Regions from separate parts of the Shewanella sp. SM20 genome, predicted to be linked through region 1. Evidence: riboswitches for the same ligand, from Rfam matches in the RefSeq annotation. Region 1 holds a riboswitch; the other holds the start of a gene.
What was found. A riboswitch is a leader RNA that binds a small molecule or an ion and turns the genes downstream of it on or off. The one in region 1 is predicted to bind cyclic di-GMP.
Positions count from the first base shown of each region.

Region 2: another riboswitch for cyclic di-GMP. It lies ahead of gbpA (N-acetylglucosamine-binding protein GbpA); the one in region 1 lies ahead of L5M18_RS12245 (glycosyl hydrolase family 18 protein).

Region 1 covers NZ_JAKKRK010000026.1:10,560-18,173, forward strand. Annotated here, with positions in the region: gene L5M18_RS12225 (methyl-accepting chemotaxis protein) at 1-452, opposite strand, end outside; gene L5M18_RS12230 (HD-GYP domain-containing protein) at 984-2,249, shown strand; gene L5M18_RS12235 (aminopeptidase P family protein) at 2,423-4,210, opposite strand; gene L5M18_RS12240 (ROK family protein) at 4,604-5,389, shown strand; cyclic di-GMP riboswitch class I at 5,741-5,829, shown strand; gene L5M18_RS12245 (glycosyl hydrolase family 18 protein) at 5,943-7,614, shown strand, end outside.
Region 2 covers NZ_JAKKRK010000003.1:131,943-139,556, reverse strand. Annotated here, with positions in the region: gene L5M18_RS02545 (hypothetical protein) at 1-100, shown strand, start outside; gene L5M18_RS02540 (PaaI family thioesterase) at 206-643, shown strand; gene L5M18_RS02535 (YgjV family protein) at 726-968, shown strand; gene katB (catalase KatB) at 1,296-2,771, shown strand; gene L5M18_RS02525 (TMEM165/GDT1 family protein) at 2,939-3,493, opposite strand; cyclic di-GMP riboswitch class I at 3,904-4,003, shown strand; gene gbpA (N-acetylglucosamine-binding protein GbpA) at 4,127-5,572, shown strand; gene L5M18_RS02515 (aromatic amino acid transport family protein) at 6,134-7,309, shown strand; gene L5M18_RS02510 (S46 family peptidase) at 7,579-7,614, shown strand, end outside.

The DNA.
Region 1 (7,614 bases):
GGTTTAGGAATGGATTTGTCTAATTTGAGTCTTTGGTAAATCTCATTAGCTTTCGTGACGTAGGCGACTTGAGGCTGAATGCGCACCGATTGGTAACCGATAATAGTGCCGTTTTCAAACAAGGGCGAAACAAAGGCATCAACCCAATAGAAGCCACCATTCTTACAGCGGTTCTTGACTATGCCGCGCCAAGATTGGCCTGACTTAAGTTTTTCCCACATTTCTTTAAAGGCGGCGCTCGGCATATCCGGATGGCGCACCATATTATGGGCACTGCCAATTAATTCTTGATCGCTATAGCCTGATACTTCGGCAAAGCGGGCATTGACGTAAGTGATGATACCGCGAGTATCAGTGGTGGAAATGAGTTCATCTTGTGGTGTTAAGCGGATTTCTTGATCTGATCTCTGTGTATTAACTATTTTATTCGCTGAGGCGTTACTCTGGCTCATTTAGTGTGTCCATTCAGGGCCGATGTGGTTCATTAGGGTTCAGGACGCGGTGTTAGGCGCGAATTTTCTTGTGCTGACTCTCATCGGAGTAAGCTTGTTATGTGATAAGAGTATCATTTTTGTGTGGGTATAGGAGAGCGGTTTCTCATGGCTGACTGGTGAAAATCAATCGTTCGTCGTATTTATAAGCTATTGCAATATATAAAGTTTTTAAGTAGTGAGAATATGGTGTTAAACAAGCGTTTATCCTGTTAAATCGTTAATTCTAGTATTTTGTATAGGGTTATTCTTTTATGTCTTGAGTGGGTATTTGTCATTCATCTTAAATATAAATTATGTTCGATGATATTGGACTAATGTCGTTGATTCGGCTTGATATCGCAGTATTCATGGAGCGCTTTATTGGCCTTAGTCTATTCTTTAATGGGCAACAAAAAATGGCTTATTTTTCCTTGCTTCAGTGGTGTATCTTGATTTTGCTCTTCTAGTTTATTAGCTCACAGCGGGAATGCTACATAAGAGGAACTTCCCATGGCGATATCACTTAGGCGTGGTGTAACTAAATTAGCCACAGCGTCCTTGGGAACAGCGGCGGCACTGCCACATTGGCGACGTTTGATTTTTGAACGTTTATTTGGCTTTCTAGCGATTCTCTGCGTGCCTGTATATATCACTAGTGTGTATTTATGCGTCATCGCCGATCTCTGGTTTATGGTGGTATTTGATACGCTGGCTTATCTGTTTTTACTGCTTTTACTGTATTTTCCTAAGCTTGCTGATAGTACGCGTTTTGGCTGTGGCTGCTTGCTGGGTTTTGCTATCGGCATCGGTTTTTTAATTGCGATTGGCCCTTCGGGAGCTGGTTTTTTCTGGTTATTTATTTTCCCGCCGTTAGTCGGTATTTTTTTAGGCAATCGAGCCAGCTTATATGCCCAGTGTTTGAATGGGCTAAGTTTGGTATTGATTGGTTTTGCCTATCATTTTAATTGGCTCAATTGGCCTGAAACCCAAGGTTATAGCATCGGTATTTGGGCCGTTGTCGTGGTCAATTTTATCGTGACCAATGCTATGTTGACGTTAACCATCACTTATTTATTAGGTAAGTTGGCTGATGCACTCGATTCAACCTTAGCATCACGCCAAGCTACTGTATTAGGCTTAGCTAAACTCGCCGAATACAGAGATAACGAAACGGGCGCGCATTTGCTACGTATGCGGCAGTATTCGAAAATGCTCGCGTCGCAGCGACTACTGGCTGCCAATCCTCCTGCAGAATTGAACGAAGATTATATTCAAGACATTAGTTTGTCGGCCATTTTGCACGATATAGGTAAAGTCGGTATTGCCGATGCGATTTTGCTTAAACCGGGTAAATTAACGCCGCAGGAGTTTGAGCAAATTAAAGCTCATCCTGTGATCGGGGGACAAGTGCTACGCAGTTTGTTGGAATATGCGCCCCAATGTACTTTTATTCAGATGGGCCGCGATATTGCTTCGGGTCACCATGAAAAGTGGGATGGTAGTGGTTATCCCCTTGGTTTGAAAGGTGAAGATATTCCGCTTTCGGCGAGGATAGTGGCCCTAGTTGATGTTTATGACGCGCTGACTTCTCCCCGATGTTATAAGCGGCCCTTTAGCCACCAAGAGGCTATCGACTTAATTATTGAAGGCAAAGGTCAGCATTTCGACCCTGAATTAGTCGATTGTTTTATTGAAATTCATCAGGACTTTGAAGTGTTGTCTAAAGCATCGCTGGATGATGCTTATCAGCCGATGGCACAACCTACTATGGTTTAGCGACTCATGTTTTTAAATCGTGTTTTGAAATCATGGTTTTGAAATAAGGCGTGGGTTTTAAAACACACAGATAGCGCTAAAAAAACGCCCAATGCTAATTGCCTTGGGCGTTCTATTTTATAGTGTCTAAGTGACTAATATAACGACTTAAATCGCTACTTATCAGCGGAGTGCTAAATTGCTTTAGTCACTTGAGTTAACCAAGCCAGTTCATCACCCGACATTAACGGAGAAAGTGTATTGAATACTTGCTGATGATAAGCATTAAACCAGTCTATTTCCGCTTGCGTTAACAGGCTCTTATCAATAAGGCGCGCATCCATAGGGATCATAGTCAACGCATCGAATTCATACATTTCACGCTCAGCCCCTTTAAGTGCTTCACAGTGTTGCACTACGACGAGGTTTTCTAAGCGAATGCCAAAACTCTCAGCGCGGTAGTAACCCGGCTCATTGGAAAGCACCATGCCGGGCATCAATGCGATACCGTTGACATTTTTACCTATGCGCTGTGGACCTTCGTGCACACTTAAAAAATGACCCACACCATGGCCTGTACCGTGATCGTAATCAAAACCATATTGCCATAAATATTGGCGGGCGAAAGCGTCGAGCTGCTGGCCTGAGGTGCCTTTCGGGAAGCGAGCTTGGTCGAGGGCAATATGACCTTTTAGCACCAGCGTAACCATTTTTTTATGCTCATCGGTCACTTCACCTATCGCAATGGTACGGGTCACATCTGTCGTGCCATCAATATACTGAGCGCCAGAATCCACTAAGTAGATGCTGTCCATTGTCATCATGGCTGGTGTGCCATTGTTGTGATTGTAATGGCACATAGCGGCATTAGGACCGGCAGCTGAAATCGTGTCGAAACTTGGCTCGCGGTAACGCTCATCTTCTAGGCGAAAGCTTTCCAATTTATCCGCAAGGGTGCCTTCATCGTGCATACGATTGGCTGCCACTTCGGCATCGAGCCATGCAAGGAATCGACTCACGGCGACGCCATCGCGGATATGGCAGGCACGTATGCCGGCCAGTTCTGCGGCGTTTTTCTGCGCTTTAGGTAAAGCGACTGGATCGATTCCGGCAATTAATTTTGCTCCTGCCTCACGGGCAATGTTTTGTGCCCAAGCGTTAGCAGAGTTCGGATCGGCCAGCAGTTTTACGTCCTGCATGCTGGCGAGTGTATCTGCAAGAGATGCCTCGCTTTTAAAGCTGACGCCAGCACCAACATGCTCCTCAATGCCCCCTGGGAGTTTGCTTAAATCGGTGAAGAGCTGCATATCGCCATTGGCGTGGAGCAGAGCACTGCCGAGTACAACTGGTAGTCGCGGTACATCATTGCCGCGAATGTTGAGTAGCCAGCAGAAAGAATCTAAGGCGGCGATTAAGGCGACATCACCACCGGCTTTTTTTACTAATGCACCAATTTCAATGCGTTTTTGCAGGCTGGTTTTACCAGCACTCTCGTTGCTAAACAAAGTGATAGGAGCGTTCGACTGTGCTGGCCGATTCTGCCAATACAAATCGATGGGGTTTTGTTCAACTGCAACTAATTCGATTTGGGATTTATTTAAGGTTGCTTTGGCATTTTCATACCAAGCTAAGGTGTGTAAGCGCGCATCGAAACCAACGCGAGACCCTGCTGGTAGCGTGTCACATAACCACTCAATTTGTGGTGTATCGGTTAGGCTTTCATAACTGAAAAATGTGGCATCGACTTGTAAACGAACTTGAACCGTATAGCGGCCATCGGTAAATATTGCGGCTTTATCTTTCAATACGATAGCCATACCCGCCGAACCGGTAAAGTTGGTTGCCCAGTACAAACGTTCGTTATGTGCTGGCACATATTCGCCCAGATATTCGTCGGCACGGGGAATAATAAAAGCATCGAGATTCGCAGATGTTAATTCGTTACGAATAGCACCGAGACGGTTAGCGATTGATTGTGACATATGGGCTCCAATAGAGACTGGCATGCTATGCGAGTCGGTAGGCGAAGATCGCCTAAGGATGAGTAGGTTTATGTTGATTTGAGTTTTAACCGGCTCGGATTATCGCAAGTCTAGCGCGCTAGATGCAAGGGTAGCGAATAAAGGATTTTGTATACAATCGTGAATTTGTGCAGGTAAGACGCTTGAGGTTATGGGGTTTGTTGTTAATTTATTTATGTGATTTTGAGCATGAAAAGTGAATTAAATAAAAGGTTGGTCATGTTTTAATTAGGACTTGTTCCTTAAAAATTAGCAACTTAAGTTTTATTCAATCGCTAACATTTGGACCCTATGCTAACATTTGCCATCTCTACTCGGGGTCAGAGTGGGGCACATGTATCAGTGGAGTAAGCGATGCAAATACTAACAATAGATGTGGGCGGTACCAAAGCCCTGTTCGAACTTCAGCTCGCGGGACATACAGAACAATATAAAATCCCCACAGGTGAAGGTTTTAAAATTGAAGAGTTAAATAATCAAATCGCGGCGTTTGAACGTGATTATGATTTACAGCATTACCAATTAGCTATTGCCGTACCTGGACTGGTACAAAATAATCGTTTGGTTTCTTGTAAATCTTTACCTGGACTCAATGGATTGAGCTTCGATACAGTCAAAACCCAGGGTGAGCTTAAGTTTATCTGCAACGATATCGATGCGGGTATGCAAGCGACTTGTGATGCCAAATATGCCTGTGAGTTATTGGTCATGTGCGGCACTGGGATCGGTATGTCTATTGCCTTTAATGGACAAGTCTTTACGGGAGCGACGGGCGTGGCGGGGGAGTTGGGGCCTTGTCGCGTGATGACAGAATCTGGCGAGTTTAGTTTAGAGCAACTGGCCAGTGGCGATTCAGTGCGCAGCCGCAAAATCTCCACTCAGGATGATTTATATCGCGCGGGCAGTTATCTCGGCATGGGATTAGCGTGGGCGGTTAATTTATTTAATCCCAATCGAATTTGGCTTGCTGGCGGTATGATGAATAGCGCTCCTTACTACAAAGGCTGCCTCGAAAGCTTAAAGCAAATGGCATTGAGCGCGCCCTTAGCTGAGATGAAAATCAATCGTGTCGATGATATGGAAACCTTGGTTTGCCGCGGTTTATCTGTGATGCTCGCAAGGGACTATCCTCGTGCATAAGGATCATAAATAACCCCGCGCATAAAGATAATAAATGTTGCTCGACAATGGTTTGCGCCATGAATGTTTAGTGATTGAGTTTTAGCTGCATAAGCGACGTAAATTGTGAAATATAAAGCAGGACTTATGATGTCTTTGGCATATCGAGTCCTGTTTTTTTATTTTTAAAGTATTTAGATAATCCTCATTACCCAAAGTAAATATTAGCGATAGTTTAATTTGCATAATTCCTTTCTTATCAGATGACTAGTTCTATTTACGATTCTTGCCAATAACACAGTTGATAATATTTTGTTGCAATTTTATTGCGCTTACGCTTATGCTGATATTTGCAATGACAACGTTGTCATTGTGTGTAAAAGGCAAACCAGTTGAAAAACTGGGACGCAAAGCCTCCGGTCTAAGGGTTCGTCTGTACCTATGATAGCGGGGATACCACAGGTTTTTCTTCGTGCAGTTGTCAGTCGTTTTGCATGGTTTTAAGAGAGTGCTGTTTCCTGTCTACGCTTTGTTTGCCTTATTGATTCATATAAAAATTCAATAGGGATATCTCATGTTCAAGACTCAAATTTCAACATCAGCCTTGCTAGTGGCATCAGCACTGGCATCTACCGTGAGTGCCAGCGTTTTTGCAGCGGCGCCCGGTAAACCGACTTTAGGTTGGGGCGAAACTAAGTTCGCTATTATTGAAGTGAATCAAGCGGCTACTGCTTACAATCAATTAGTTACGGTGAAAGATGCCGCCGATGTCTCCGTCAGTTGGAACCTTTGGAGTGGCGATGTGGGCAATAGAGCCCAAGTGTTACTCAACGGCAATGTAGTTTGGGAAGGCCCATCTGGCGCGTCGGGAACCGCTAACTTTAAGGTGAACAAGGGCGGCCGTTATCAGATGCAAGTACAACTGTGTAACAGCGATGGCTGTACGGCGAGTGATGCTAAACAAATCCTCGTGGCTGATACCGACGGCAGCCATTTAGTACCACTCAATGCTCCCCTAAAAGAAAACAACCGTCCCTATGCGAATAAATCAGGCAAAGTGGTGGGAGGTTACTTTGTCGAATGGGGCGTATACGGCCGTAAATTTCCGGTCGATAAGATACCTGCGCAAAACTTAACCCATATTTTATATGGCTTTACCCCAATTTGTGGTGGTGATGGAATCAATGATAGCTTGAAAGAAATCGAAGGCAGTTTCGAAGCGTTGCAACGTGCCTGTAGTGGTCGTGGTGATTTTAAAGTTGCGATTCACGATCCTTGGGCGGCGATTCAAATACCGCAGGCGGGAGTGAGTGAGCATTCAGATCCTTACAAAGGTAACTTTGGTCAATTGATGGCACTTAAGCAAGCACATCCAGATTTGAAGATTTTACCTTCGGTTGGTGGTTGGACCCTCTCGGATCCCTTCTTTTTCTTCGGTGATAAAGCAAAGCGCGATATCTTTGTCGCTTCGGTGAAAGAGTTTCTACAGACCTGGAAATTCTTCGATGGCGTAGATATCGACTGGGAATTTCCAGGGGGGAATGGCGCTAACCCAAATTTAGGTAATGCCAATGACGGTGAAACCTATGTGACTCTGATGCGTGAACTGCGGGCGATGCTTGATGAACTAAGCGCCGAAACGGGTCGTACCTATGAGCTGACCTCAGCGATTAGCGCTGGTGACGATAAAATTCAAAAAGTCGATTATCAGGCTGCTCAGCAGTACATGGATTACATCTTCTTGATGAGTTACGACTTTAATGGTGGTTGGACTAATACTGAACTCGGCCATCAAACCAATCTGTATGAAGCGAGTTGGGATCCCAATACCCGTTACACCACAGCTAATGGCGTTAATGCGCTGTTAGGCCAAGGCGTGACCCCTGGGAAAATTGTGGTCGGTGCCGCTATGTATGGCCGCGGCTGGACAGGTGTCAATGGCTACAGTGGTAATAATCCTTTCACGGGGACGGCAACGGGCAAAGTAAAAGGTACTTGGGAAGCTGGTGTGGTAGATTATCGTCAGATAGCGAATGACTACATGGGAAGCGGTTGGACTTACAGCTATGACGAAACGGCCGAGGCGCCATCTTTGTTCAAGGCATCTACTGGCGATTTAATTACTTTCGATGATGCTCGTTCAGTTAAAGCCAAGGGGCAATATGTGCTTTCTAATCAACTTGGTGGGCTTTTTGCGTGGGAACTTGATGCCGATAATGGTGACATTCTGAATGCCATGCACGAAG
Region 2 (7,614 bases), on a different contig from region 1:
AGGAGCCGACGCGTTAATTATGCCAAGTGTAGTCGTGGTATGGGGATTATTTCTTGTCTGGTTTAGTCAGCTAAGTACCACTAAATCTTGGTTAGTTTGAGCCTTATTTTTGCCGATATTGATGTGACCAGCTGAGAGTAAACTAGTTGAACTTCATCCACTTCACAGTAAACTGCTGATTGGTTTTATTGACTAGGAAGTTGCAATGAGTATTTGGTTTAGAGCTGTAACGTTAGAGGATTGCGCGCGTTTAGACGCCGGTATGGGTGGCAAAGGCACCTTGATGCAGACTTTAGGAATTGAGATCAGTGAGATTGGCGACGATTACATGAAGGCCACTATGCCAGCCAGTCCGGCGGTGCATAACCCTTTGGGCATAGTGCATGGTGGCGCGAATGTCGCGCTTGCTGAAACCGTTGCCAGCTATGCGGCAAATTTCGCGGTGGATTTTGAGCAGTACTATTGTGTCGGTCAAGAAATTAACGCTAACCACTTACGGGCTTCCCGTAATGGGGTATTAACCGCTACGGCTAAGCCTATCCACTTAGGGAAGCGCAGCTCTGTATGGGAGATTTTAATCCACAACAGCGCGGGTGAACTGACTTGTATTTCACGGATGACGGCGGCTGTCGTTAAACGCTAAATGCAATGAGCCAGCTTATTACCTGTGGTGTGAATGGCGTATCAATCGTTTGATTTAAATAATATATAGATAAGGATTGAATATGGATAACTCTACAATTTGGGAATGGGTTGGTTATTTAGCTTCAGTGGTCGTTGCAATATCACTGATGATGTCAAACATTAAGAAACTGCGCTGGTGGAATCTCATTGGTGCGGCTTTATTTGTGGCCTACGGTGTGGCAATTGGGGCTTATCCTGTTGCCTTAGTTAACTTTTTTATCGTGCTGATTGACACTTATTATTTGGTTAAGCTTTATCGTGAAGCCGACTTATCCAGCAGTTAATGGCAGTGTATCAGCTTAACTCCGCTTTCTCGCACCGCACTTCGCTCCATTGTCCTGAGCAGCTATTTGGTTTTTCAACAGTATCCTAAGTGATGTGAGCGGACCATTGGCTGTGAGTCCGTGTAATTCATTAATTGTCTTGCCAAACTCATTCTTAATCTTTTTTTTAGATTATACAAATCTAGTTTAATCGTTTTATTCTCAAGTGGTAATTCTCTATTCTTGCTCTATCGACAACACGTCGCCAGCCAAGGAGATAAACCATGGCCACCATTTACGATTTAATTGAAACCTGGTTAACCAGCAATCAAGACTAAGGAGCAGGGCATGAGTCAACAACATCAAACAAGTCAGTACTTAACGAGCCAAAACGGCGCCCCAGTGGCCGACGATCAAAACTCACTGTCGGCGGGTGAACGTGGTCCTCTGCTATTACAAGATTGGCATTTAATTGAAAAGTTAGCCCATTTCAACCGTGAGCGTATTCCTGAGCGTATCGTACATGCCAAAGGTACTGGGGTTTACGGCACATTTACGCTGACTAAAGATTTAAGCGATTACACCATTGCTGACCATTTCAATGGTGTTGGTAAGCAAACCGAAACCTTTATTCGTTTCTCAACCGTAGGTGGAGAAATGGGTTCTGCCGATGCAGAGCGCGATCCACGTGGCTTTGGTTTACGTTTTTATACTGCCCGTGGTAATCACGATATTGTGGGTAACAATACGCCGACCTTTTTCTTGCGAGATGGAATTAAGTTTCCAGACTTTATCCATACGCAAAAGCGTAATCCTAAGACCAATTTAAAAGATCCGCAGGCTATGTGGGACTTTTGGTCATTGAATCCTGAAGCTATGCATCAAGTAACCATTTTGATGTCGGATCGTGGTATTCCGGCAAACTACCGTCAAATGCACGGTTATGGTTCACACACTTTCTCGCTGTGGAATGCCAAGGGCGAGCGTTTCTGGGTGAAGTTCCACTTTAAATCGCAGCAAGGCGTGGTCAACTTAACCAATGAACAGGCTGATAAATTAAAAGGGATTGATCCCGATTCATCGCAGCGCGATATGGTGGTTGCGATTACTGATGGTAACTTCCCGCGTTGGACGGTTAATGTGCAGATTATGCCTGAGGCAGATGCCAATACTTACCATATCAATCCATTTGATTTAACTAAGGTTTGGCCGCATAGCGACTATCCATTAATTGAGATTGGTGTATTAGAGCTGAATCGTCTGCCACAAAACTACTTTGCTGAAGTTGAGCAAGTGGCATTAGCACCTAGTAATTTGGTCCCAGGCGTCGGGGCTTCACCAGACAAGATGTTACAAGCACGTTTATTTGCCTACGCCGATGCGCAGCGTTACCGCATTGGTGCTAACTACAACCAATTGCCAGTGAATTGCCCGCATGCCGCTAAGGCAAATCACCATCAACGTGCAGGTGCGATGGCGGGCACACAATGCCCTTACCATGGCAGCCAAACTGGTGCTGATGCTTCGGCAAACTATGGCCCGAACAGCACTGCTGATGCCTTGGTTGAGCCAGTAAACTTTAGCGAACCACCATTGCGTTTAGAAGGTGAAGCGGCGCGTTATAGTCGTTATAACCAAGACGATTATACCCAAGCGGGTAATTTGTATCGCATCTTCTCTGAAGCTGAGAAAGCGCGCCTAGTGGCAACAATTTCGGGTTCATTAAGTCAAGCGAGTTTAGATGTGCAGCAACGTATGGTGGCGCATTTTACTCAAGCCGATGCGGATTACGGACAACGTATTAAACTGGCATTAGGGTTATAAATTGCATTTCTAAGTCGACACTTTTTATTCTATTAAAGCCGTTGTAAGTAGAAAGGCCAGTGATGTTTATCACTGGCCTTTTTGTTTCCATACTTGAATATGATCAATGATCAATGATCAATGATCAATGATCAATGATCAATGATCAATGATCAATGATCAATGATCTAGAACAGTAGTGTTGCTACGCCTAAGAGTGCGAACAATACGGCGCAGCCACGGTGTATCCACAACATAGGTAATTTTTCGGCGCTGAAGTGGCCTGCGATTACTACGGGTACGTTAGCAAGCAGCATGCCTAAGGTTGTGCCTGCAACCACCATAGTTAATGAATCGTATTTTGCGGCTAATACCACAGTTGCGATTTGTGTTTTATCCCCCATTTCGGCGATAAAAAACAGGATAAAGGTGGCGAGAAAGGGGCCCATTTTATAGAAACGGCTCTCTTCTGCATCGACTTTATCGGGGATTAACACCCAAAGAGCGATTGCAAAGAAGGACGCAGCCACTAAATAACGTGCCAGATCTGGGCTTACCCAGTTAATCGCCCATTGGCCAATCCAAGCTGCGGCAAAATGGTTAAATAATGTCGACAGCAAAATACCTAAAATAATGGCGGTTTTATTTTTAAATCTTGCGGCGAGGATTAGTGCAAGTAATTGAGTTTTATCACCAATTTCGGCGATAGCAACCGTAAAGGTTGAGGCAAGTAGGGCTTCCAAGTGTGATCCTTTAGGGGTGGTTATGACATAAGCACAATAAACCGTCCACCCCTAGGTGCAGTCATTGTGCTCAGGTCTTGCTGGGCAAATCTATGATTTGCTGTGAACACCATGGCATGTTGCCAAGTATGTTGATGTTCACCCTAGATGACGATGGCTCGAAATCCAGTTAGCTACTCCCCCGAAGCGAGGTGGGCATTATACCTAGGTAAGATTTAGTTTCAAGCACGAGTTTATAACAGTAGGTACTGATAAATGTTTGACGGGTGTCAGAAAAATACCGATTCACATTCTGTAACCTAATGAATATAAATGAATTATTTTTTGACAACGTTGTCTTTTGTTGCTAATTTAGCCAAGTCATTTCTACTTGGTTACATACTGTTAACTCGTAGTGACTCAATGATAACGACTGTATTTGGCAAACTAATTGAAAAGTTAGGACGCAAAGCTTCCGGTCTAAGGTTGTAAATGGATTTTTTAGTGAACTAAGATAGCGGAGTTGCCGCAGAATTCGATTTCTGTGAAAGATAAACGACTGCTGTTTAATGCTGTTGTTTGCCCAAATACCACTTTTATATCTAAGCCTATCATTATGTTTAGGATGATAGGCAATCAATGGAGTGCATTAAAGTGGCAAATCCTACTGTTTTTTCCCCTATTTCTAAATTGAGTTTATTGGCCGCGGCAGTAATGGCGACGAATGCGTTTGTGAGTATCTCTGCGCAGGCGCACGGTTATGTTGTGGCACCTGAATCGCGTTCATATGCCTGTAAAACAGGTAAAAATGCCAATTGTGGTGCGGTGCAATGGGAGCCACAAAGTGTTGAGGGGCCATCGGGTTTTCCTGAATCAGGTCCTGCTGATGGCAAACTGGCGAGTGCTGGCAATGGTGCTTTTTCACCTTTGGATGAACAAAGCCCGAGCCGTTGGGCAAAGACGGATATTAAAGCGGGCTGGAATAAATTCAGTTGGCAGTTCACAGCAAATCATGTCACCCGTAATTGGCGTTACTATTTAACTCGCCAAGATTGGAACCCAAACCAAGCTTTGAGCCGAACGAGCTTTGACTTAGCTCCCTTTTGCGTAGTTGATGGTGGCATGGAACAGCCGCCTAAGTTAGTGACCCATGACTGTTACGTGCCAGAAGGTCGCAGTGGTTATCAAGTGATCTTGGCCGTGTGGGAAGTGGGAGATACGACGAATAGTTTCTACAATGCTATCGATGTGAACTTGGGCTCGGGTCCTGTTGTGCCGAGTGAATGGCAAGATGTGGGGGATATCAATCCGTCACTCAATCTAAAAGCAGGCGATAAAGTGATGACCCGGGTGTTTGACGCCAATGGTGAGCAAACGGCTAAGCAAACAGTCATTACCATTAGCGATGCGACTCAAGGTGATAAACAAAATTGGCCTTTCCTATTAGCAAGTGCGATTAATGCTCAGCAGTCCCAGTTAAAAGCGGGACAAAAAAATGCATCGGGTGTGATTGAGCCTGTGTATGGCAAAAATGACATTTTTACAGCGAAAAACTCAGGTATTGAGCGTGTCGAAGTCGGATTTGATTTAGCTCCTGCTCCGGGCAACAGCTTAGAAGTCACTTCACTTGCTGACGATTATCAAATTATCGATGGTGCGGCGAAGGTCAGCTTTGATGTAACCAGTAACGCTGAGATGCTAGTGTCAGCGTATTTGTTTAGCCATGATGGCACCGCGTCAGGTTTTGTGAGCCAAACTGTTAACAATACCAGCGCGAGCTTAGTGTTAGACGTCGTTGAGCCTAAAGCTGGGCATTATCATTTGCAGGTAAAAGCTGAGCCTAAACAAGGTGATGTTATTCAGCAGAACTTTGATCTCTTCTTAAAGGATCAAGCTCCTGCACCAGAAGCTGATTTTGTATTCCCAGCAGGCGTGAAAGGTTACGTTGCAGGTACTACAGTGTTACAGCCTAAAAATGGCAAAGTGTATCAATGTAAGCCATTCCCTTATAGCGGCTATTGCGTGCAGTGGTCGGCTTCTGCCACAGGATTTGAGCCAGGTGTTGGCGCTTCTTGGGCTATGGCGTGGACTGAGCTGTAAATTAACTTTTTGAGCTAACCTAGCTTCAAAAAGGTATCATTGGGCTTAAACATATCCGTGTGTTTAAGCCCTTTTTGTCTGCATCGGATGGAAAAAGACCGGCTTTATTTTGATTCGAGCCTAATACAAGATTACAGGTATTCTCAACAAAGGTAGCGATTTTGTTGGCTTGTATATTTTCGTTTATCACAGCACTATTAAGTTGTTACCGTACCGTTTGCTACCCTTCTTTGTTCACAACTGGCTTGCCCACTGGGTTTGGCTCTGTTAATGTCCCAAACTATCTATTTAATCGATGCTTATATCGGTACATTAATTTGGGCTATCACAATTGAAAGTCATGCCATTTTTCAATAATCGATTTAGTTAGCCTCAATGGCTACTGGGTTGAAACATTCAAAAGCTATTGGGGCCAATTGATCTGCTAGGTCGAGATCTGATTGGATGCTTTAAGTGATGTGTCGCTTATTTCGATTTAAGACGCAAGGCTTTATCGGTTCAAATCTTACTCAAATAAAATAATAATTAATTATTGAACAGGACTATTGTGTGAATTCAAAAATGTTAGGCTCGATCGCCATCGTTGCCGGGACGGCCATTGGCGCAGGTATGTTAGCGTTACCTTTAGCCACAGCGGCTTTAGGTATTATCCCTGCTTTAGTGTTACTCGTCGTTATTTGGGGCGTGTCCGCCTATACCTCATTACTTATGCTCGAAATTAACTTACGCACTGGCGTGGGGGATAACGTGCATGCTATTACGGGTAAGTTACTGGGTAAAAAAGGTCAAATAATTCAAGGTGCTTCTTTCCTGAGTTTATTATTTGCCTTGACCGCGGCTTATCTCACCGGTGGGTCATCGCTATTAGTGCTTAAAGCGAAGAACATGTTCGATATCGTGCTCGATAATCAAGTCGCAGTGTTGTTATTTACACTCGTGCTCGGTGGCTTTGCGGCGCTAGGTGTTGCTTGGGTCGATAAAGTTTCACGTTTCCTATTTTCGTTAATGATTCTATTGCTCGTGGTGGTGGTATTATTTTTATTGCCCGAAGTCAGTATTGCTAGCATGGCAACGGGTGCGATTGCCGAGTCGATGACCAGCAATTGGATGGCGGCAATTCCCGTGGTGTTTACTTCGTTTGGTTTCCACGTCTGTATCGCCACCTTAGTGCGTTATCTTGATGGCGATGCGGTATCACTGCGTAAGGTGTTGTTAATCGGCTCGACTATCCCACTTGCTTGTTATGTTCTGTGGTTATTGGTGACTTTAGGCACAGTAGGCGGATATGAGGTGAATAGTTTTGAAGGTTCACTACCTTCACTCGTCACGGCATTACAGGATATTGCTCATACGCCTTGGATCAGCAAATGTATTTCATTATTCGCTGATTTAGCCTTAGTGACCTCATTCCTCGGTGTGACCTTAAGTTTATATGACTTTATCGCCGAATTAACTCGCGCCAAAGAAACGTTTGCCGGCCGTATTCAAACTTGGTTACTGACCTTTATTCCGCCTGTTTTGTGTGCCTTGTATTTGCCTGAAGGCTTTGTGGCGGTACTGGGATTTGCAGCCGTACCATTGGTCGTGATGATCATCTTCTTGCCAATTGTTATGGCACTGCGTCAACGTCAGTCGCAGCTTGGGGGTTATCAAGTGTCTGGCGGATCTGTTGCGTTAGTTATTGCAGGCTTGTTAGGTGCCGTGATTGTGGGTGCCCAACTATTTGTTGGGATCTAATTCATTGCGATAGATGAGGGCTTTTTAGCGAATACATCTGGGTAACTTTGATTAAATGTATTTGCTTTGTAAGCGAGTTTTTCAGAGTCTGTTATAGAGAGTGTCGCATGTGATAAAGTCAGGCCCCGGCCTGACTTTTTGCTTTTTAGGTTTTAAAGCGAGTGATGCTGGGTTTTAGCACAGTTATTTAAAATTAAAACAACGCTATTAAAACGAGAAAATGGCCCAGCTTGCGCGTGGCTTCATTCACATAAAACGGACTTAACACAATGAAAAAATGGTTACTCACAGTTGCCGTGGCCGCT